Regions from separate parts of the Pelagibaculum spongiae genome, predicted to be linked through region 2. Evidence: predicted binding sites of a transcription regulator. Region 2 holds the regulator's gene; each other region holds the start of a gene.
What was found. The regulator LexA, encoded in region 2, represses DNA repair genes until DNA is damaged. The targets are predictions, from matches to a motif close to TACTGTNTANNTANACAGTA.
Positions count from the first base shown of each region.

Region 1: a site for LexA is predicted at 3,175-3,194, ahead of recA (recombinase RecA). Genes of this name have one in related genera too.
Region 3: a site for LexA is predicted at 2,342-2,361, ahead of uvrD (DNA helicase II). Genes of this name have one in related genera too.

Region 1 covers NZ_QDDL01000003.1:431,306-438,577, forward strand. Annotated here, with positions in the region: gene alaS (alanine--tRNA ligase) at 1-1,323, opposite strand, end outside; gene DC094_RS10840 (regulatory protein RecX) at 1,337-1,879, opposite strand; gene recA (recombinase RecA) at 2,054-3,148, opposite strand; gene DC094_RS10850 (CinA family protein) at 3,268-3,744, opposite strand; gene mutS (DNA mismatch repair protein MutS) at 4,051-6,660, shown strand; gene fdxA (ferredoxin FdxA) at 6,813-7,136, shown strand.
Region 2 covers NZ_QDDL01000003.1:125,752-133,023, reverse strand. Annotated here, with positions in the region: gene DC094_RS09505 (PHA/PHB synthase family protein) at 1-362, shown strand, start outside; gene DC094_RS09500 (tetratricopeptide repeat protein) at 364-1,269, shown strand; gene DC094_RS09495 (hypothetical protein) at 1,349-3,061, shown strand; gene rmf (ribosome modulation factor) at 3,257-3,430, shown strand; gene lexA (transcriptional repressor LexA) at 3,605-4,216, opposite strand; gene thiI (tRNA uracil 4-sulfurtransferase ThiI) at 4,391-5,875, shown strand; gene DC094_RS09475 (DUF6172 family protein) at 5,975-6,367, shown strand; partial or broken gene DC094_RS09470 (transposase) at 6,458-6,826, opposite strand; gene DC094_RS09465 (transposase) at 6,962-7,272, shown strand, end outside.
Region 3 covers NZ_QDDL01000014.1:37,457-44,728, forward strand. Annotated here, with positions in the region: gene DC094_RS20380 (RluA family pseudouridine synthase) at 1-96, opposite strand, end outside; gene DC094_RS20385 (hypothetical protein) at 266-508, opposite strand; gene DC094_RS20390 (BLUF domain-containing protein) at 616-1,053, opposite strand; gene DC094_RS20395 (sensor domain-containing diguanylate cyclase) at 1,258-2,223, opposite strand; gene uvrD (DNA helicase II) at 2,465-4,639, shown strand; gene DC094_RS20405 (AMP-dependent synthetase/ligase) at 5,172-7,013, shown strand; gene DC094_RS20410 (hypothetical protein) at 7,166-7,272, shown strand, end outside.

The DNA of each region.
Region 1 (7,272 bases), 310 kb from region 2:
AGGCCGGTTGGCTGCAAAATTACTTGCCGCACGCGCACGCGCTCGCTGCGCTGCCATTTCTGCATCAAAACCGGCCTGATCCAAATCGAGATCTCGCTCACGGCAAATATCAGCCGTTAAATCGAGTGGGAAACCGTAAGTGTCATATAACTTGAACACGGTTTCGCCTGGCAATACTTTACCTTCAAGTTCAGCAATCGCTTGTTCCAGGATTTTCATACCCTGATCCAAGGTGCGCGCAAACTGTTCTTCTTCGATCCGCAGTACTTTTTCAACCCGTGCTTCAGATTCCGCCAGCTCAGGGAAGGCTTGGCCCATCTCTTTAGCTAATGGCGCAACCAGTTTAAAGAAGAAGCTGTCATTCAGACCTAACTTATGACCATGGCGCACTGCGCGACGAATAATTCGGCGCAATACATAACCGCGACCTTCATTAGAAGGCACCACACCGTCAACCACCAAGAAGGCGCAAGAACGGATATGGTCAGCAATTACCCGCAAAGAGCGGTTTTCCAAGTCGTTAAAATCAGCCAGCTTAGCGACGGCTTTAATCAGACTCTGGAATAAATCGATATCGTAGTTATTGTGAACGTCCTGCATCACTGCAGCCAAACGCTCCAAGCCCATGCCAGTATCGATGCAAGGCTTTGGCAACGGCGTTAATACACCCTTGTCATCACGGTCGTACTGCATGAAAACCATGTTCCAGATTTCGATATAGCGATCGCCATCTTCTTCTGGAGTACCTGGAGGACCACCGGCAACATCAGCGCCGTGGTCATAGAAAATTTCAGAACAAGGTCCGCAAGGGCCGGTATCGCCCATTGACCAGAAGTTGTCCTTGGCACCGCAGCGAGAAAAACGCTCAGCGGAAACGCCCATTTCCTTTAGCCAAATATCTTCAGCTTCTTGGTCATCTTCATAAACGGTGATCCACAATTTTTCTTGTGGCAGGCCCATTTCTTTGGTCAAAAAGTCCCAAGCGTATTGAATCGCTTCACGCTTAAAGTAATCACCAAAACTAAAATTGCCGATCATTTCAAAGAAGGTGTGATGACGCGCGGTATAACCGACGTTATCCAGATCGTTATGCTTGCCACCGGCACGCACACAACGCTGGGAAGTCGTCGCCCGGGTGTAGTTACGAATATCATCACCCAAGAAAACGTCCTTAAACTGCACCATGCCAGCATTGGTAAACAGCAAGGTCGGGTCATTGCCCGGAACCAAAGGACTGGATGGCACACGCTGGTGACCACGCTCTTCGAAATAATTCAGGAAAGCTTCACGCAGATCTGCGCTACTTACAAAACGGTTATCCATCTAATCCTCTAACCTACCAATCTTGCTGCCGATGCATGGCAACCTTTACTTGAGAAGAATCAAATCCACGTCGAGCTAAAAAGGCTTGAACCTTGCGGGCATCATGCCCCACTTGCCAATTTTCGCCAAACCTTTTCAGGAGTTGCTGATACGCAATGTCACACCAGTCGGGCTGCAAACTTTCCAGCACTTCACCAGCTAACTCTCTATCAATACCTTTTACTGACAACTCTTGGCGGATTCGCATCATGCCATAGCCAGCGTCACAACGATTGCGCACCAACATTTCACAATAACGCTGATCGCTTTGATAATTTTCGGCTACTACCCACTCCAGCACTGGCTTCAATGCGTCGGGGTCGGCACCTTTAGCTAACAACTTTTGTTGCAGCTCTTTTAATGAATGCTCCCGTCGTGAGAGCAAACCAATTGCCCTTACCCGGATATCCTGATCTTCCATAGTGCTACAGAAATCCTCAGCAGGGAAAATATTCGACACAGCAGTATAACGCAGCAACAACAAGGCTTCGACCTTCAGGCACTTTTTAGCTGCCACCGATCAACTAGACGATTATTCATGCAAATTAATTATTTGATCCACCAGCTAAAACTCATTAACCAGTGCAATGTTCAGCCATAAAAAGTTTTAACCACAAAAAAAGCCGCGCTTGCATCGTAATGCAAACGCGGCTTCTCAGAGGATTTGGCAGATTAACGCACTGCCGGGAAGTTAGCCTTTTTTGCCAACTTCCTTAAGCGCAGCTTTACCTGCTGGCTTTTCTGCTGCCGCTTTCGCGTCAGTTGCTGCCTGTTTTTTATCTGCTTCTGCCTGCAAAGGATCAACCAACAGTTTTTTACGAATTTTCTGTTCAATCTCGTTGGCAGTTTCAGGGTTGTCCTTCAGATACTGACGAACATTTTCCTTACCTTGGCCAATTCGAGTACCGGAATAGCTATACCATGCACCGGACTTTTCGATGATCTCTTCCTTGGCGCCCATGCTGATGATTTCACCTTCACGGGAAACACCTTCGCCATACAGAATATCGAATTCAGCCTGACGGAAAGGAGGAGCTACCTTGTTCTTAACAACTTTAACCCGGGTTTCGTTACCCAGTACTTCATCGCCCTTCTTGATAGCGCCGATACGACGAATATCTAAACGAACTGAAGCGTAGAATTTTAGTGCGTTACCACCACTGGTGGTTTCTGGGCTGCCAAACATGACACCGATTTTCATACGAATCTGGTTGATGAAGATAACCATACAGTTCGCTTGCTTGATGCTGCCGGTGATTTTACGCAGTGCTTGTGACATTAAACGCGCTTGTAAACCGACGTGGGCATCACCCATGTCGCCTTCAATTTCAGCTTTTGGCGTTAATGCCGCTACCGAGTCAATTACCACTAAATCTACTGCACCTGAGCGCACCAACATATCGGTAATTTCTAATGCCTGCTCGCCGGTATCTGGCTGAGAAACCAGTAACTCATCGACATTAACACCCAGTTTTTCGGCGTAGTTTGGATCTAACGCATGCTCGGCATCAACAAAGGCACAAGTGCCGCCTGTTTTTTGAGATTCAGCAATCGCTTGCAATGCCAGCGTGGTTTTACCAGAAGACTCCGGACCATAGATTTCAACTACTCGGCCTTTAGGCAATCCGCCTATACCCAGCGCAACATCCAAACCCAAAGAACCGGTAGAAATAGCAGGAATCGCTTTACGCTGTTCCTCGCCCAGGCGCATTACTGAGCCTTTACCGAATTGGCGGTCAATTTGACCGAGTGCCATGTCTAACGCTTTACGTTTTTGATCGTCCATACCATCCTCTGATAAACAGTGCGTTTTGCTGTATGTTAATACAGTTGTTTTGGTCTGGCAAAGAATCTTTGCAAATAAAATTTTCTAACAATCACTAGTCGTTGGCCAATAACTGATGATTAGTCAGCCAGTTGCTTAAGCAGTTGAGACAAGGCAAAGACTACTGCCTGCGCTCTTACTGCCTGACGATCACCTATAAAATGCTGACAAATAGTGACAACATTTCCTTTAATTGAGAAGCCAAACCAAACCGTACCTACTGGTTTTTTTTCACTGCCACCATCTGGGCCAGCTAAGCCCGTGACAGAAATCGAGACTTCATTATTACGCTCAGCAGCACCAAGCGCCATAGCAGCAGCCACTTGTTGGCTAACCGCATCATGCTGATCAATCAGATCCATCGGCACTTGCAAGTAACGATTTTTGGCTTGATTGGAATAGGTAACAATACCGCGCTCAAACCAGCCAGAACTACCGGCAACGGCGGTAACTGCATCGGCAATGCCACCACCGGTGCAAGATTCCGCCGTAACTAAAAACAGTTTCTTTTGCTGTAGGCGTTCGCCCACCGCTTGAGCTAATTGAAAAGCATTCATGGCGCCTCCTGCGCTATCAGGCAAAAGTGAACCTGCATAAAATAAGTAACCCCACCACAGTTCGTCGCAGAACCAGCATTCTTGCAGGATCTCAAAAATGAGTAACTATATCGAATTCGTTTTGATCAGTAATCCATCCTGCTGAATCAATCAGATTAACCGTAAAAAGCACTTCTCTACTGGCACCTTGGACAGCGATTGCTACAATGGCCGGCTGATTGGTTTGCTGAAATCAACAACAGCAGTGATCAGCCGAAATAACCCGTAGTGATTTCCAACCTCCACAGAGCGTAGAACAGTAGACTGATGAGCAAAATCAAGGATAGCAAAAGCCCCCACACGCCAATGATGCAGCAGTACTTCAAGCTGAAAGCAGACCATAAAGATCATCTGCTGTTTTATCGTATGGGTGACTTTTACGAACTGTTTTATGACGATGCTAAAAAAGCGTCCAGCTTAATGGATATCACCCTGACCTCCCGTGGTAATTCGGGCGGCGAGCCAATCCCCATGGCTGGTATCCCTTATCATGCTGCCGAAGGTTATCTGGCACGACTGGTAAAAATGGGCGAAACCGTCGCCATTGCTGAGCAGTTTGGCGACCCGGCGACCAGCAAAGGGCCAGTCGAGCGCAAAGTTGCTCGAATTGTCACGCCTGGCACGGTGAGTGATTCTGCGCTGCTTGATGAAAAAAATGACAGCTTGCTCGCCACATTGGTTAGTTATAAAGGTCGCTTTGGCTTAGCCGTTTTAAATATGGCCTCGGGTCAGTTCAGCTGCTGTGAAGTAGACGACGGCGAAGCCATGCTGTCGGAAATCCAGCGAATCAATCCAGTTGAGCTGTTGATCCCTGAAGATTTAACGCCACCCGCAGTACTAAAAGCCCGCAGAGGTTTGCGGCAAATGGCACCGTGGCATTTTGAAATCGACAGTGCCCGCCACTGTCTATTAAAGCAGTTTGCTACTAAAGATTTGGCCGGTTTTGGTTTGGAACAAATGCCATTAGCTGTCTGCGCCGCTGGCGGTTTATTACAATACGCCAAAGACACCCAGCGCTGCGAGCTACCGCATATTCACGGCATTGCCATAGAACAGCGCGATGACTGTATATTGCTCGACGCACAAACTCGCAGCAATTTGGAATTAACTGAAAACCTGTCTGGCGGCACTGAGCACACCTTATCCAGCGTGCTGGATTATTGCGCCACTGCGATGGGCTCACGTTTATTAAAACGCTGGTTACACCGCCCGTTGCGCAATCATGATTTATTGCGGCAGCGACAGGGTATTATTGCTGCGATTGGCGAACAAGATCGTCACCACAGCTTGCACCAATTATTAAAACCAATTGGCGACGTTGAGCGCATTCTGGCACGTATCGCATTAAAGTCTGCTCGCCCGCGTGATTTAACCCAGTTGCGTTATGCATTAGAACAATTACCAGAAATGCTCGATTTATTATCCGGCACCGACTGCGAACCTTTAGAAGATTATCGACAGCAGCTGGGACCATTTCCGGAAATTACCGGGCTGTTGCAAAAAGCGGTGATCGATAATCCGCCAATGCTGATTCGCGATGGCGGTGTGATTGCCGAAGGTTACGACAGCGAATTAGATGAGCTGCGCGGTATTAGTGAAAATGCTGGGCAATACCTGATCGACTTGGAAATTCGTGAGAAAGAAAAAACCGGCATTTCTACCTTGAAGGTGGGCTATAACCGAGTACACGGTTATTTCATCGAAATGTCCAAAATGGCCGCTCTACAAGCACCCGATGAATATATTCGCCGCCAAACATTAAAAAATGCCGAGCGGTTTATTACTCCAGAGCTAAAGAGCTTTGAAGAAAAAGCACTCAGTAGTAAAGAGCGCGCTTTGGCACGTGAAAAAGCACTCTACGAAGCCTTGCTTGAAAAATTACTTGGTGAACTACCACCGCTACAAAAATCAGCACAAGCAATTGCCTGCATTGATTTATTTAGTAATTTAGCCGAACGGGCAGAAACCCTAGATTACCACCAGCCAGAATTTACCGATCAGCCAGGGTTAGATATTCAAGGCGGTCGCCATCCGGTGGTCGAACAGGTATTGGACACCCCATTTGTAGCCAACAACACTCGCTTTTCAAATGATCGAAAAATGCTGATTATTACCGGCCCAAACATGGGTGGTAAGTCGACCTACATGCGCCAAACAGCATTAATTACTCTATTGGCCCATATCGGTTGCCATGTGCCAGCACAAAGCGCATTGATCGGCCCGATTGATCGAATTTTTACTCGAATCGGCGCATCCGATGACCTAGCCAGCGGCCGCTCAACTTTTATGGTTGAAATGACAGAAACCGCTAATATTTTGCATAACGCCAGCAACCAAAGCTTGGTGTTAATGGATGAAATTGGTCGCGGCACCAGTACTTTCGATGGTTTATCTCTGGCTTGGGCTGTTGCGCGTCATCTGGCAGAAAAAATCTCGGCTTATACCTTATTTGCTACTCATTATTTCGAATTGACCAGCCTGCCTGAAAATACTTCTGGCACGGTCAATGTTCACCTAGATGCGATTGAGCATGATGATCGAATTGTATTTTTACATGAAGTTCAGGACGGCCCTGCCAACCAGAGCTATGGTTTGCAAGTCGCACAACTGGCCGGTGTTCCCAAACCAATTATTGACCAGGCAAAACAACAGCTCGCACTGCTGGAAGCTAAGTCTGGGCAGCCAGTTACATTGCAAGCTGAAGTCGAACTAGCGGCAACTCCAGCTATCACGAGCTCGACCGATCAATTGCAAGGCGATTTATTTGCCAGCGCACCGCATCCAGCGATAGAAGCCTTAAAAGCAGTAGATCCTGACAATTTAACGCCCAAACAAGCAATGGATGAACTCTATCGCTTGCGCGAACTACTCAGCTAGCAACTAACTAGCGAGTCACAACCATAACAACTGAATTGCCACTGTTTTGCAGGATTTTGTCGCAAAACAGCAACGGTTCAACCATTTTTATTGGCACTGCTTGAGTACTTTTGCTTAAGTGAGGTTAGCCAGAGATAGTGAGGATTTGGACCATGACTTTTATCGTTGGCGATAATTGCGTGAAATGTAAATTTACTGACTGCGTTGAAGTCTGCCCAGTTGACTGTTTCCACGAAGGCCCAAATTTCTTGGTCATCGACCCGGATGAATGTATCGACTGTGCATTGTGCGAACCAGAATGCCCTGCCGATGCGATATTCCCAGAAGATGAGCTACCTGATGACCAAGAAGTTTATATCGAATTGAACCGCGATTTAAGCCAAGTTTGGCCAGTGTTGACCGTTAAAAAAGATGCTCCGGATGATGCAGACAAATGGAATGGCATTAAAGACAAGCTTGAGCACTTGGAACAGTAAATTTCTTTGATACCCGGCTGCCATAAGCAAGGTAGCTGGGATTATCTAACAATTACTGATTGAGGCTGACAAGTTTATTTTACAAATTAAAACAATGACTTACCAAAACAGTATCATCTAAATTATCCGTCAATAA
Region 2 (7,272 bases):
AAACTCCGGCTTACTTTGTGTCGACGCACGATGACCATATCGCCAAATGGCAGTCGACTTACCCAGGTGCCAAATTGCATCAGGGTCCGGTAAAATTTGTTTTGGGTGGTTCGGGGCATATTGCTGGTATCGTCAATCCGCCAGTAAATAACAAGTATGGTTTTCAGACTTGCGATGAATTACCAGACAGCCCAGATGATTGGTTAGAAAATGCGCAGCAAAATGAAGGCTCTTGGTGGACCGATTGGGATATCTGGGCGTCGGAAAAGCGCGGTAAAAAAGTACCTGCCAGAATACCTGGTTCAGGAAAATTTAAAGCTCTGGAGGCTGCTCCAGGCAGTTATGTAAAGAGACGAATATAAAATGAAAAGGCTGGCCTGCCTGATTTTGATGAGTTTTTTGACAGTGGGTTGTCAGCAAGGGTTGTTGACTCAAGCTGAAGCACAAGCTGCTTATAAAGCTTACGATTATCGGCGGGCTATGCCGTCTTTGGTTAATCATGCTAAAGCAGGCGATGTGATTGCCATGCGTATGCTGGCAAAGGCGTATATGGCAGGTTTAGGTGTTGACTTGAATTTGCAAATTGCCGCCGCTTGGTATTTTAAAGCGGCCAGTATGGGCGACCGACAAGCTCAAGTTGTTTTGGCCGGTTTGTATGAAACCGGTACCGGCGTTGATGTTGATGTCAAGCAATTTCAATATTGGTTAGAACGGGCAGCAGTGCAGGGTGATCAAACCGCTGCGCGAAAGCTATATCAGCTGCTACTCAAACGAAAAGATTCCAAATCTAGAGCACAAGGCTTTGCTTGGCTAAAAGCACTAGCCGAAAATGGCAATATGGCTGCAATGGCCAGATTGTCTGAGCTTCTTGAAAAAAATAAGGATCCGAAGCTGGTTCGAAGCGCCATAAAATGGAAGCTGCGTGCCGCTGAAGCGGGAGATTCTGATTCACAATATCAACTGGCTATTTACTACTCGCAACCTGAAAAAGATAAGCCAAATTATTTTAAGGCTTGGCTGTGGTTTGACCGTGCAGCCAGACAAGGTGATGGCCGTGCATTGGTTGGTCTGGCGGGTTTAATGATTTATGGATTAGGTCGTTCAACCGATCTTTCATCAGCCAATGCTTTGTATTTGTTGGCACTGGAGCGAGGCTATGCCAGAGCGCAGGAAGGTATTTCTCTACTATCTAATCGCTTGACCGATGATCAACAGGAAAAAGCCAAGCAATTACAAGTAATCTACGGTCAACGTTATCCGGTTTCCTGATTGATTTAAGCTTAGCGATTTGAGATAACAGCTCCCTAAGCTGCGCATGCATGCGGCGATTAATTTTTCTGAGGAGTTTATGTCCAAATCAGGATGGCTGGTGCCAGCTTCATTGCTTATCACTTCTATGGCAGCAGCGACTGCCCACGCTGCAGTTTTCAAAGCTGAGCCTTTACAAATTCCTAGCGAATTTAGTGACGTTCAAAAAGGTAACGGTGGCCTTAACTTCCAAGTTAATAGTGTTTTGGTGCAAAACAATCTACCAGATCAGGTGGTTGGGCTAGTTTATGGTGCCGCATCTCGAAATTGTCGAACACGTGATGTACGTTTTAAGTTCACTACAACAGCGGCTTTTTGTGCTCGAGGGCTCAATGGCGTACTCACGACTGACTCTGTTAGAGGGGTTGAGGTTATTGCAGCAGTTCAAGATCCATTAACTGCTGAATCATCAGACCTGTCAATTACTGAAGCAACTAGTGCAGCGACAGGTTATTTTGTAGAAAATGTTGTCAGAGATATTGCCAATACATCAAATGGTATTGAAGTAGTCGGTTATTCTCATTTTGATGTGACAGCAGGTGAATGGCCAACAGGGCAGGCGGTGATTCGCCCGAGCCTAGCAATTAGAAATACTGCTACTCGAACCACTCGGGCGCAATTAAATAACACTGCATTGCCAACTCTTACGAGCTGGGGTAATGAAGATAACATGGCGAATGCGATTAATGCTGGCGGCGTTATTGTGGGTTGGTCTCGTCATTTTGAAGCGGTTGATAGAAGCAGTCTGACTTGTAGTGATGCGGATGATAGTGGTCTGCTTGATGTTTTAAGCAATTGCACGATTACAGATCATCAACGAGCAGTAGTTTACCCCTCAAATAATCGCCAAGCTTTTGATTTAGGTGCTTATCAAACCATCGCGTTTGATGATGTGGATAAATTTTCCTTCGCACTAGATGTCAGTGATGACGGTACTGCACCCGTTGTAGTTGGCAGAGTTGGAGATTTCTCTCGTGCTGAGGGTGATTCAACCATAAGTTGGGCACGAGGCTTCTGGTTTAGAATCACTGATGCTACAGATCCGCAAAATGGCCACGGCACGACCTTTGCCGGTATTGCAGCCGATGGCGATAGCGATAGCGGAATTGTAGCGCCGCTGGTAGATAACGAAGATTACGATACCAGTCTTAGTGCAATAAATACTGGCGGCATTGCCGTAGGATCTTCCCAAGTCTCTGCAACATTGACCGAAGCTATTAGCTTTGATACCTCAAGCCCGAATGAAGCGGCGGTAGGTCTTGGTTATCTTGAAACAGATCTGAGTTCTTCTGCTTCGGCGGTTAGTGACAGCGGTATTATCGGTGGCAACGCGGTTGTGCGTAGAACTTCAGTTTCTACCGGCAGTGAGCGACATGGCTTTTTATATTTTCCTGCTGGCAGTGATGTAGTTAATACCGATTCAGTGGAAATCATGCTCGATGCATCGAATCTGATCGATTGTAGCCAAGGAATTGTGATTACTGGCATCAATAAAATTGTCGGCGATAGTAGCAATCCAGTGATTTATGCATCCGCTGTGGCAACTGCAGCAGCCGATGACAGCTTACAAGGCAAAGTATTTAGCGTTCGTTTGACCCGTGCAAATGACAACGACCCTACTGCGCCTTCAGCACCTCAAGTGTGTGTCCCGGAGAAGCCGCTAAATGATTCGGGTGGTGGCGCGGCAGGCGGGCTAATGATTTTTGCTGGTTGGTTGGCAGTCTGTTTGAGACGTCGTAAATTTTTAAAATGATGTAACACTCAATAGCTGGCCGGTTTTTTCTACCTCAAGGTTTGGTCTAACTTTAAAAGGCTGCCTTGAGGTAGTTGTATCGGGTAAATGTGGTTTGCCAGCGCTACAACAATAACAAGTGACATTGCTGTACCTAGCTAAACCAAAACGACCTGATGCGTGTTTAATGCCAACCCTGAGGAGGAAATGGAAAGCATGAAGACACATAAGCGGGATCGCACGCAAAGAGCTTGGAGTAAAGGGTATCATGCAGGCTTGGTCGGTATGTCCAAAGAAGCTTGTCCGTATGCTGGGTCAGTCAATGTTCGACACAACTGGATGGTGGGATGGCGACAAGCCAAAGAAAATCTATCTCATGGTTTAGAGTGACGGTGTCACTGTTTAATATTAAAACTTAATTTTTTAACCAAAAAGGCCGCTAGATGCGGCCTTTTTGATTTCTGTGGCTTTGCTTATTCTGTTCTAACTAGCTCGAAGTTTAGCTTGTCAATAAGATCATTTATCCTATCGCTACTAGTAAACCTAAAAAACACCTTCAATCGATTAAGAGAAATCCCGGATCACACCAATTGCGATACCTTCAATCGCAAAAGCGGTTTTAGGGGAAACCTTGATCACATCGAAATCTTTGTTTTCCGGGTGCAGTAAAATTTGCTTGCCGGTTTTTTCAAATCGCTTTACGGTGACATCTTCTTCAATACGAGCGACAACAATTTGGCCATTGAGTGCAGTTTGAGCCTGGCGCACTGCCAATAAGTCACCGTCAAGAATGCCAATGTCTTGCATGCTTAAGCCTTCTACTCGTAATAAAAAATCTGGTTTTGAGCGAAATACTCCAGGGTTTACTTGAATTCTTTGCTCGACATGCTCAGCGGCCAAAATAGGCTGGCCTGCGGCAACCTTGCCTACTAATGGTAAGGTTTCGTCTGGGTCATGTTGGTGATCGCCCAACAATCGAATGCCGCGAGATGTGCCAGCCAACAGTTCGATAGCGCCTTTTTTAGCCAAAGCCTTTAAATGTTCTTCTGCAGCATTGGCAGAACGAAAACCAAAATGTTGGGCAATTTCAACCCGGGTTGGAGGGAAGCCAGTCAGCTGAAGGTTTTGCTTGATTACATCAAGGATTTGCTGCTGCCTGTGAGTTAACTTCAGCATGTTGGTACCTGAGTATTAAAACAGTGCTGTTATTATATTCAGTAGTTGGGTCGAGCGCAAAGTTGTGTTGAGTCTATTTTTATCAAGGGAAGTTTGGGACATGACCCAGCTTTAGCTATAATCGCCCGCTTGCTTGTCACCTGTATTGGCTAATCATAGGCCCGCGGATAATTCATGAAGTACCTGATCAAACTATTTCCAGAGATAACCATTAAAAGTAAACCGGTTCGAAAGCGTTTCATTCAACAGCTGAAAAGCAATTTGAATGTACAGCTCAAGCGAATCGACCCAGAAATCAAAGTCTCTGGTAACTGGGATCGGCTCGATGTTGACGGTGTTGTCGAACAGCATCAGGAAGCCGCAGAGCAGGTGCTTTCTTGCACCCCAGGCATTGGAAGTTTCCTGCGGGTGTTCCCGCATGACTTTGAAACCATCGACGATATCTTGCAGCTTGCATTGCCGCACTATACCGAAGTGCTCAAAGGAAAAACCTTCTGCCTTCGGGTGAAGCGTACTGGTAATCACCACGCTTTTAGCTCCATTGATGTTGAACGCCAAGTAGGTGGTGGTTTAAATCAGTTGACCGAAGCGGTTGGTGTTAAACTGAAAAAACCTGATATTACGATCAAAATGGAAATTGTTGGCCAGCAATGCTTTATGGTTCAGCAGCAGCAGCCAGGTTTGGGTGGTTTCCCGCTGGGTACTCAAGATGCTGTGCTATCGCTGATTTCAGGTGGTTTTGATTCTGGTGTTGCCAGTTATTTGGTTAACCGCCGTGGTTTGCAGACGCATTTTTGCTTTTTCAACCTTGGCGGCCGAGCTCACGAAGTTGGTGTTAAGCAGGTTTCTCATCAATTATGGGAAAAGTACTCTAGTTCGCATCGAGTGAAGTTTGTTTCGGTACCTTTTGAAGGTGTAGTCGCTGAGATTTTAACTCGAGTTGAAAATTCGCAAATGGGTGTGATCCTTAAGCGGATGATGTACCGGGCAGCCAATAAAATTGCAGATCGTTTGAAGCTAGATTGTATAGTGACCGGCGAATCGGTCGCACAAGTGTCCAGCCAAACCTTAGCAAACTTGAATGTGATCGAGAGAGTCTCTGAAAAACTGGTGCTACGCCCATTAGTGACTATGGACAAGCCAGAGATTATCGATATTTCTCGTCAAATCGGCACCCATGATATGGCCAGTCAAATGCCTGAATATTGTGGTGTGATTTCGAAAAAACCAACCACGCGTGCTCGTTTGCCAAAAATTGAAGCTGAAGAAGAACGCTTTGATTTTGCTGTGTTGGATAAGGCAATCGAAGATGCAGTAGTTCAGTCAATCGATAATGTGCTGAAAGATATTGAAGAGCAGCCTGAGGTTGAAGTGAAGCAAAAAGCACTGGCAGGTTCAGTGATTGTTGATATTCGCCACCCAGATGAGATAGAAACCAAGTCATTCGCTAGCTTAGTGAGTGAACCTGGCCAAGGTGAGTTATTGGGTGTTGAATTGTTGGAAATTCCATTTTTCAATATTCAAAACAAGGTCACCGAATTTGATCCGGCCAAGCAATATCTGTTCTATTGTGAAAAAGGCGTAATGAGCCAATTACATGCCTTGCATTTAAAAGAGCAGGGGCATGAAAATGTTCATGTGTTTCGCCCACAGAGCTAATCACTTTTAACATTTGAGTGATTTTAGCCATTGTTTTTTATAGGTCGAAGTGGTTTTCGCTTTGGTTTATCTATTAAGAATTGTTTTTACAGAGCATTTATGAAAAAAATATTTCAGTTAACCCATGAAAAAATTAAATATCCTCGTTTGGTCGAATCAGCTAAGCATGATGTTAAAAAATACCTCAAGCGCGAGCGCAACAAAAAATTACCACCGGATGCAGATTATTGGGGGTTCGCTTGTAAGTTCGGTCATGATAAAGAGCAGGCAAAAGAGATCCATCTTAAGGCAATCAACAAGTGTATCGATGAAGTAGAGTCGTTGGCTCTAGAGTCTTTCTACTTAGAAATTCTGGCGTATCCAGCAGTTCGTGAACCTCGCCAAGAGCATGGTTCTTTTGAAGGCGGCTTTACTGCGCAATCAGAAGATCAAGGCGCTTTTGAAAGTGACGTTGATGCTGAAGATGATAGTCCGGCTGAAGATCAGAATTAATCTGATTTTAATAACTGGTCTGGTAGCAATAAACATTTGCCAGAAAAACCGTAAACTTTCAATTTGCGGTTTTTTTATTTGTTTGCCTCTTCAGTAAAATCGGTGGGTTAGTTTTGGTTCGGGTAGTTTTCCAAGGCTATGATAGAGCGCTATCTCAGTGCATTTATAGCTTTTAAATCCATAAGATTTTCTCACCGTCAGTTTTACCTTGGTATTTAAGCCTTCAATAATCCCACTTGAATAAGCTTTTTTGGCCTTAAACCAGTTCAAGATTAAGTCTCGATGATTTCTTATAGTTTTCGCTACTTTCTTCATTGGTTCTATTTTTGATCGCATGGTTCTATTGCACCAACGATCTAAATAATTACCTGCATGATATGCTGAGGTGTACTGCCAAAAGCCATCAAAGTCTTCTTTTAGTAAATACGCTCTGACACTTTTTAGGTTGTATTTCAATAAGGTGGAAAACTAAATTTTGCAACTAATTTTGCCACCCACAAATTTATCTATGACCAACGCTATTGCCTAAAAATTTTTGATTTCAAATGTGAGTTCACGTCAGCTAACATCAACCAACCACTGAAATGAGTTGGAGTGGATGCTTGTAAAAAGCCTTCCTTTTTTATTATGCCAGCACCTCGTGCCATTCTGTTTGACCCGAAAGCGAACCCATATGTGCATGCCTGTTCAAGATGCGTTAGGCGAGGGTGGTTGTGTGGTGAAGATCCTGCGATTGTGCCTGAGCTTCGAAAAAATTATGATCATCGCCGCCAGTGGATTGTCGATCGAATTGATCTGCTGGCGCGGGCATTCTCAATTGATGTAGCAGCCTATGCCGTGATGAGCAATCACTACCATCTGGTGCTTTATGTTGATGTTGCACGAGCCAATAAATGGAGTGCGCG
Region 3 (7,272 bases), on a different contig from region 2:
TAGTGAACGTCCAGAAGTGGGGATATTAAAAGGCTTATCTACAACTAAAAGGCCGTTTTTTTGGTAGATAATGCGTGCTTCAAGATCATCGATCACAGCGACTTCCTTGTGGGTGGTGTTTGATAAAAGTTTGATAAAAAATAGTGATGAAAATTAATTGCTACTCGAAATTATTTATTGATTATAAGTTATTTCCTTAGCCATCAATCTTGAATATAGGTGGCTAAAAATAACCTGGAATTTCAAAATAGGTAACGAGTTATGATCAAGAGATAAGTCTTAAAAATCGAGTAGCTAAGATTCGTAGCCAAAACCACAAACTCCACAATAGCCCGGCAAATAACATCACTAATGCGTAGATGTCCTCTGGCTCAGGTTGACCATTTTGATAGCCGTTATACATCAGCATGCCTGCGGCAAATAAAATCACCCCATAGCAAAATTTCTCGAACAGATCTCGGTATTGACCGGCCAGTCTTAGAATCAGTTTTTGTAGCAGATTTTTCATTGGTCCAGTGTAACTGCGGCGAATCAGTTTACCGATAGTGATTTACCGGTGAATTGAATCACCGGCACAGATTTAGTGTTGGAAGCGGTGGTTTTAAAGCGAGGAGATCAAGCTCTAACGCTATGGCGGCGAAAGCTCATTAGCAGCTTCATTGCCAAGGATGGTTGTTTGATTAATTCATCGCGCAGCAGGCCCACGGTCAGAAAATCGGTAATGCCAGCTTCGTCTGCTAGGTCATCAGCATAGGGGCCATAGTAGCCCATTTCCCATTCATTAAAGCGGCGTCTTTCGATGGGCCGCTTTAGTAGAGTGGTGACCATATGATGGCGAGGATCTTCACAAATGCGACGATATAGCGCTTCAACTTGTTGCTGCTCACCTTCAATTGCCTGAATAAATAATCCTTCGCAATAAAGCAGCATGCCGGTAATTCCGATCCGCTGATTATTAGGACGTGCGCTGTGTAATAGCTGGCGGATTTGTTCGGCAGATATTTCTTCGGTGGCGGTGCTGGTGTAGACCAGCGAATATGCTCGGTTGTCCATAACCTGAGTTTTCTTTTCCTTGAATAACACAGCAAAAGTCTGGTCTTTGCTGGGCTGAATCGTTGTGAGTAAACTCACAAAGCCAGTAGCTAATTAATCAATAGCGGCTTTTTTAGGTAGTTGACGAACTTAAGCGGAAAGATGATTTACTGAATTGGTATAAATCATCAAAGCAGGCAGAAATTTATTGATCATTGTAATGTTTTATAAATCGTAAATAATACTATCTCTGCCTGCTAGCTTGGCTTGATACATTAATTGATCGGCTCGGCGAACAATCGTCTCGGGCGAGTCAGTTGAGCATGAGATAGTCGCACCGATAGACAAGGTGCAAATAATATCCAGATTGTCTGCTGCTGATGGTTTTTCAGAATGATGCGAGCTAATACCAATTAATGTGCCACGAGTGATATCAGACAAGCGCTGGGCAATGATTTTCAATTTTTGTGGGCTGACTCTGGGCATGATCGCGACAAACTCTTCTCCACCCCAACGGCCTAGCATGTCGCTATTTCGTAATGCTTGACTTAAATAATCTGATAGCTGCTTTAGCACTAGGTCACCGGCATCGTGGCCGTATTTATCATTAATGTTTTTAAAATGATCAATATCAATAAATAGCAAGCCAAAATTAATTTTATGACGATGCATTTCAGCACAGCGAAGGCTGAGCTCTCGAAGTAGATGGCGGCGATTAGGCAAGCCAGTTAATTCGTCGAGTAATGCTTGGTCTGCCAGTTTTTTAAGGCGAGTTTCATTGCTTAGCTGACGTGAGATATCGCTAAAAATCTCTGTTGCACCAATGATTTCCCCATCACGATCGGTCAGGGGGGCGGTGCGCACTTCAACCGCAACTTTGCGACCACTCTTGTGCTTGAGAAATAAACGACAACGATGCTTTTTACCGCGTTCAATCACTGCGAGTAACGGACAGCCATTAATACAGACCGCTCGATCCTTTTGGTCGGTATGTCGCAAAATATTTTCATGGCAATGCCGTCCGACGACCTCTTCTGCAGAAAAACCCGTGATTAATTCGGCTGCTTGATTCCAAAATAAGATACGCCTGTCCTTATCGACCACATACAAACCATCAGCTAACTGGTTGGCTAACTGTTCAAAATCAGGAAGTAACGGGCTGGAATAAGCTTGATTAGAAGCTTTGGGCATTCAGATCTCCGGAAATACGATAGCCGAAATATACTCTTAGAAAGCGGCGGGTCAAAATGTAACAAATTGATTTGTTATGTAACTTACCGATATTTAGCTGAAAGTGAGTGCTAACTGGTACTGTGATTTTATCCAGAGGTTATCTGCTGGTAGAATCGGTCAGGCTCTAGGGCCTGCTAGCAAAATAGTGATCAGGACTTGGCGAATTGAGTATTAAACTGGCTCCATAAAGGCGGACCCGATGGACGATATATCCCCGATTCTCGACAATCTTAACAAGGCGCAGAGAGACGCAGTCGCCGCGCCAGAACAGCATTGCCTAGTATTGGCCGGTGCGGGTTCGGGTAAAACCCGGGTGCTGGTGCATCGAATCGCTTTTTTGACCGCCTCTGGTGGTGTGGGTGTTTCACCTTGGTCATTACTTGCTGTGACTTTTACCAATAAAGCGGCAGCAGAAATGCGCGGTCGAGTGGAGTCGGTGGCAGGTGTATCGCCAGCCGGCATGTGGTTAGGCACTTTCCATAGTCTGGCGCATCGATTTTTACGCCAACATTGGCAGCAAGCCAATTTGCCACAGCAGTTTCAAATTATTGATTCCGATGACCAGTACCGAATGATCAGGCGAATCATGCGGGAAGCCGGACTGGATGAAAGTAAATGGCCACCGCGTCAGGTGCAGTGGTTTATTAATAACAGCAAGGAAGAAGGTCTTCGACCACAACATATCGAGACTTACAACGATTTTCATCGTCAGACGCATTTGCAGATTTATCAGGCTTATCAAGAGGCTTGTGATCGCGGTGGCATGGTCGATTTCTCTGAGTTATTGCTGCGCTCGTTAGAAACCCTGCGCAACAATACTGAGCTGCGAAATCATTACCAGGGTCGCTTCCGGCATATTCTGGTCGATGAGTTTCAAGATACCAACACCATTCAATATGCCTGGTTGCGTTTAATGTGCGGCCCAAACAGTAAGCTGTTTGTGGTAGGTGATGATGACCAGTCTATTTACGGTTGGCGGGGTGCAAAAATTGAGAATATCCAACAATTCTCTCGTGACTACCCAGATGCTTTAAGCATTAAATTGGAGCAAAATTATCGCTCCACTAGCAATATTTTGAATGCTTCTAACGCTGTTATTGAAAATAACACCGAGCGAATGGGCAAAAAGCTGTGGACCGATGACGGCGATGGCGAAGCAATTTCACTATATGCAGCATTTAATGATTTAGATGAAGCGCGTTATATCGTTGATCGAATTCAACAGGAAGTGCGCGACGGCAGCCCCAGAAAAGATATCGCAATTTTATATCGCTCTAATGCCCAGTCACGGGTATTAGAAGAATCATTAATTCAAGCTGCAATGCCTTATCGAATTTATGGTGGTCAGCGATTCTTTGACCGCCAGGAAATTAAAGATGCGATGGGTTATTTACGGCTAATTGCCCATGGCGGTGATGACTCAGCGTTTGAGCGGGTAGTTAATACGCCAACTCGTGGCATCGGTGATCGCACGGTGCAGGCGGTTCGTGAATTGGCGCGTGAGCAAGAGCTCACCATGTGGTTAGCGGCTGAAAAATTAATTGAAGCCAAAGCATTAACAGCACGAGCCATTAAAGCCCTAAAAGGTTTCCTTGATTTGATCGAAGAACTTCGTGTTAATTGCGAAGGGGCCGAGCTGTATTTGCAAGCGGCAGAAGTGGTTGAAAACTCTGGTCTGCAAGCGCATTACCAAAAAGAAAAAGGCGAAAAAGGTCAGGCAAGAATTGAAAACCTACAGGAGCTGGTTAATGCCTGTCGTGGTTTTGATCCGGATTTAGCCAATGAAGAAGGCATGGAACTGGGTCCGCTTGATGCATTTTTAGCCCATGCGGCGTTAGAAGCGGGTGAAAGCCAAGCGGCCGATCATGATGATGCAGTTCAGTTAATGACCTTGCACTCGGCTAAAGGTTTGGAATTTCCAATTGTCTTTTTATGTGGACTGGAAGATGGCTTATTCCCACATAAAATGTCGTTGGACGATGGCAACCTCGATGAAGAACGGCGCTTGTGTTACGTCGGAATGACCCGGGCAATGCAAAAACTTAATTTAAGCTATGCCGAAATTCGTCGAATGTATGGACAGGAGAATTACACCTCGCCATCGCGCTTTATTCGTGAAATTCCTGCCGAGTTATTAAACGAAGTTCGACTGGGTGGCAGCGTGTCTAGGCCGGTGGTTAAGTCTTCGATGTTTGCACCGCAAGATACCGGCAGCGTCGCCTTAGGCAGCCGAGTAGCACATAAGAAATTTGGCGAAGGTACCGTGATTAATATTGAAGGCGATGGCCCTTCGGCGCGTATTCAAGTTAATTTCGATGATGCCGGTGATAAATGGTTAGTACTGTCTTACGCCAAGCTAGAAACTTTAAGTTAATGAAGTGCATGGCAGCTGTTATTGGTGTGAAAACTGATCAAACATAATAGCTGCCTGTATGGGCTATTTGAAAACCAGTCGCCGCAGTTAAACGGTGTGCTGGTTTTTTTGTAAAGATTGAATCGCTTGCTGTAGATATTTCGGTAGCATTCAAAACATGAAAAAAGTACTGGTTTTTATATTTTACATTCATCTATCAGAGCTAAAATTCCTCGAGTAAAACACAGATAAAATCAATCTTAGTTTTGATGATGGCTTTGTTATTAAATCACTAGCCAAATTGTTAATTCAAAAAAGCAAACCAGTACCATTTTTTATTGGCTAGTTTGGTTAAAACAGATCTTGCATCGAGATATTTCATTCGGTGATGTATCCCTTATACCCAAACCAGCCCTTTGAGGATTTTGGAGTGGATTGGGTATATCTCCCTTTATCGCCAAGCCGACAGTTGCTTTGATTACAACTGACGCTGATCAACCATTCGGTTAGTCTGCGCGTTATGCTGCAAACTGGCTTTTAAGTAGATAGCGCCATGCATTCAATAAAAATTCACCCGATTCATTTGCTGCAGCAACGGGCTGCTGAAACACCAGATAAGCCGGTGTTGCACTGGAAGTCCGATGGACAATGGCACCAGTGGAACTGGCGGGAGTTTTGGCAACGGGCTAATCAATTAGCCGGAGAGATGATCCGTTGTGGCCTAGAACCAGGCCAAATGATCGGTATTTATGCTTGGAACTCACCGCAATGGTTGTTGGTGGATGTTGCAGGCATGCTCGCCAGATTAGTTGTGGTGCCGATTTATCCAACCAGTACCACCGAACAAGCAGCACAGATTGCCGACGATTCTGGTATCCGCTGGTTGTTTACTGGCGTGCAACAAGAGTTTGATCGCGCCTTGCCATTGTTAGATGGTTGTGTCGAACAACTGGTGCCGATGTCTAAGGGCATCGATATTCGTTCGTGTCCGGCAGCACGTCCTCTAGGCAATTTAATCAGTCCCTTGAGCGAAGTATTACAAGAGCAAGTTGACCTGCGAATTGAGCAGGTGCAACTAAGTGATTTGGCTACTTTGATTTACACCTCAGGCACCACCGGTGTGCCAAAAGGCGTCATGCTGGATTTCGAAAACATGTCAGACAGTTTCGAAATGCACGACAAACGCTTAAAGGTTGGCAAAGAAGATTTAACTTTGAGTTTCTTGCCATTAAGCCATGTTTATGAACGTGCCTGGGCGCATTACATACTGACTTGTGGTGGCGAAGTAGCAACCTGTGCCGATCCGAAAAAAGTCGGTGAATTGCTGCCTGAAATTAAACCGACCACCATGTGCGCCGTGCCGCGCTTCCTTGAAAAAGTGTGTGATGGTATTCAGGCCAAAGCGTATAAAGCAGGTGGCTTGAAGATGCGTTTGTTCAAAAAAGCCATGGCTGATGGTTTGCTGCAGCTGGAGCATAAGCGCAAGGGTACTGTGGATAAAAAGCTTAATTTCAGATGTAAAATTTGGGACAAGCTAGTTTTTCAAAAAGTCCGACAAGCGCTTGGTGGCCGATTGAGAATGGTGCCATGTGGTGGTGCTCGATTGGACCCTGAAGTGCAATCATTCTTTATGGTGCTCGGTATTCCGGTAAAAATTGGTTATGGCTTGACGGAAACCCTAGCGACCGTTTGCTGTACCGATGACGGTAACTGGGAATCTGGTCATGTTGGTTTCCCATTGCCGGGAATAGACGTTCGTATCGGCGAAAATGACGAAATTATTGTTCGTGGCGGCAATGTAATGCGCGGCTATTTCAAGCGTAAAAATGCCACCGATGAAGTGATGAAGAATGACTGGTTCCATACCGGCGATTGCGGTTATTTCGACAAGCAGGGTCGATTGGTGTTAACCGATCGCATCAAGGAATTGATGAAAACTTCCGGCGGCAAATACATTGCACCGCAGCGTATTGAAGGTCAGGTTGCCCGTGGTGATCTGATCGAACAGGTGGCGATTATTGCCGAAGCGAGAAATTTTGTTTCTGCATTAATAGTACCGGCATGGGATTCGTTGGAAGATTACGCCAAGAGCGTTAATATCAAATATCATGATCGGCTAGAATTGCTAAAACATACTCATATTATGGATGTGATGGAGCAGCGATTAGAAGAGCTGCAAAAAGGTTTGGCGCGTTTTGAGAAAATTCGTAAATTCACCTTGGTTCCGCATGAGTTTTCAATTGAATTGGGTGAAATTACCCCAACGCTAAAACTTCGCCGTAAAGTGATCATGAAAAAATTCCGTAAGGAAATTGAGGCAATGTACGAAGGCGTTCGCTTTGATAGCAAGAGTAAAGATAAGACTAAAAACAAAACCGACCCAGATTTAGAGTAACGCTTAGCCAAAACTGAACGATAAATATTTGTACATATTATCGATCAATAATGAAAGCGCGGTTTACACTAAAAGGTGGAAGTGAAAACTAAAACTTTTACAATGTGTTATCTGGCGTTTAGATAATTAGCCCTATTTTTTTGGAGAAAGCCATGGATGGCGATCCAAGACAGGCATCAATCAGCCTGCCTGTTTTTCGTGCACTCACCGATAGTGCACCCTCTGTATGGCGTGAAGCATTGGAGCAAGCAATGTTGGC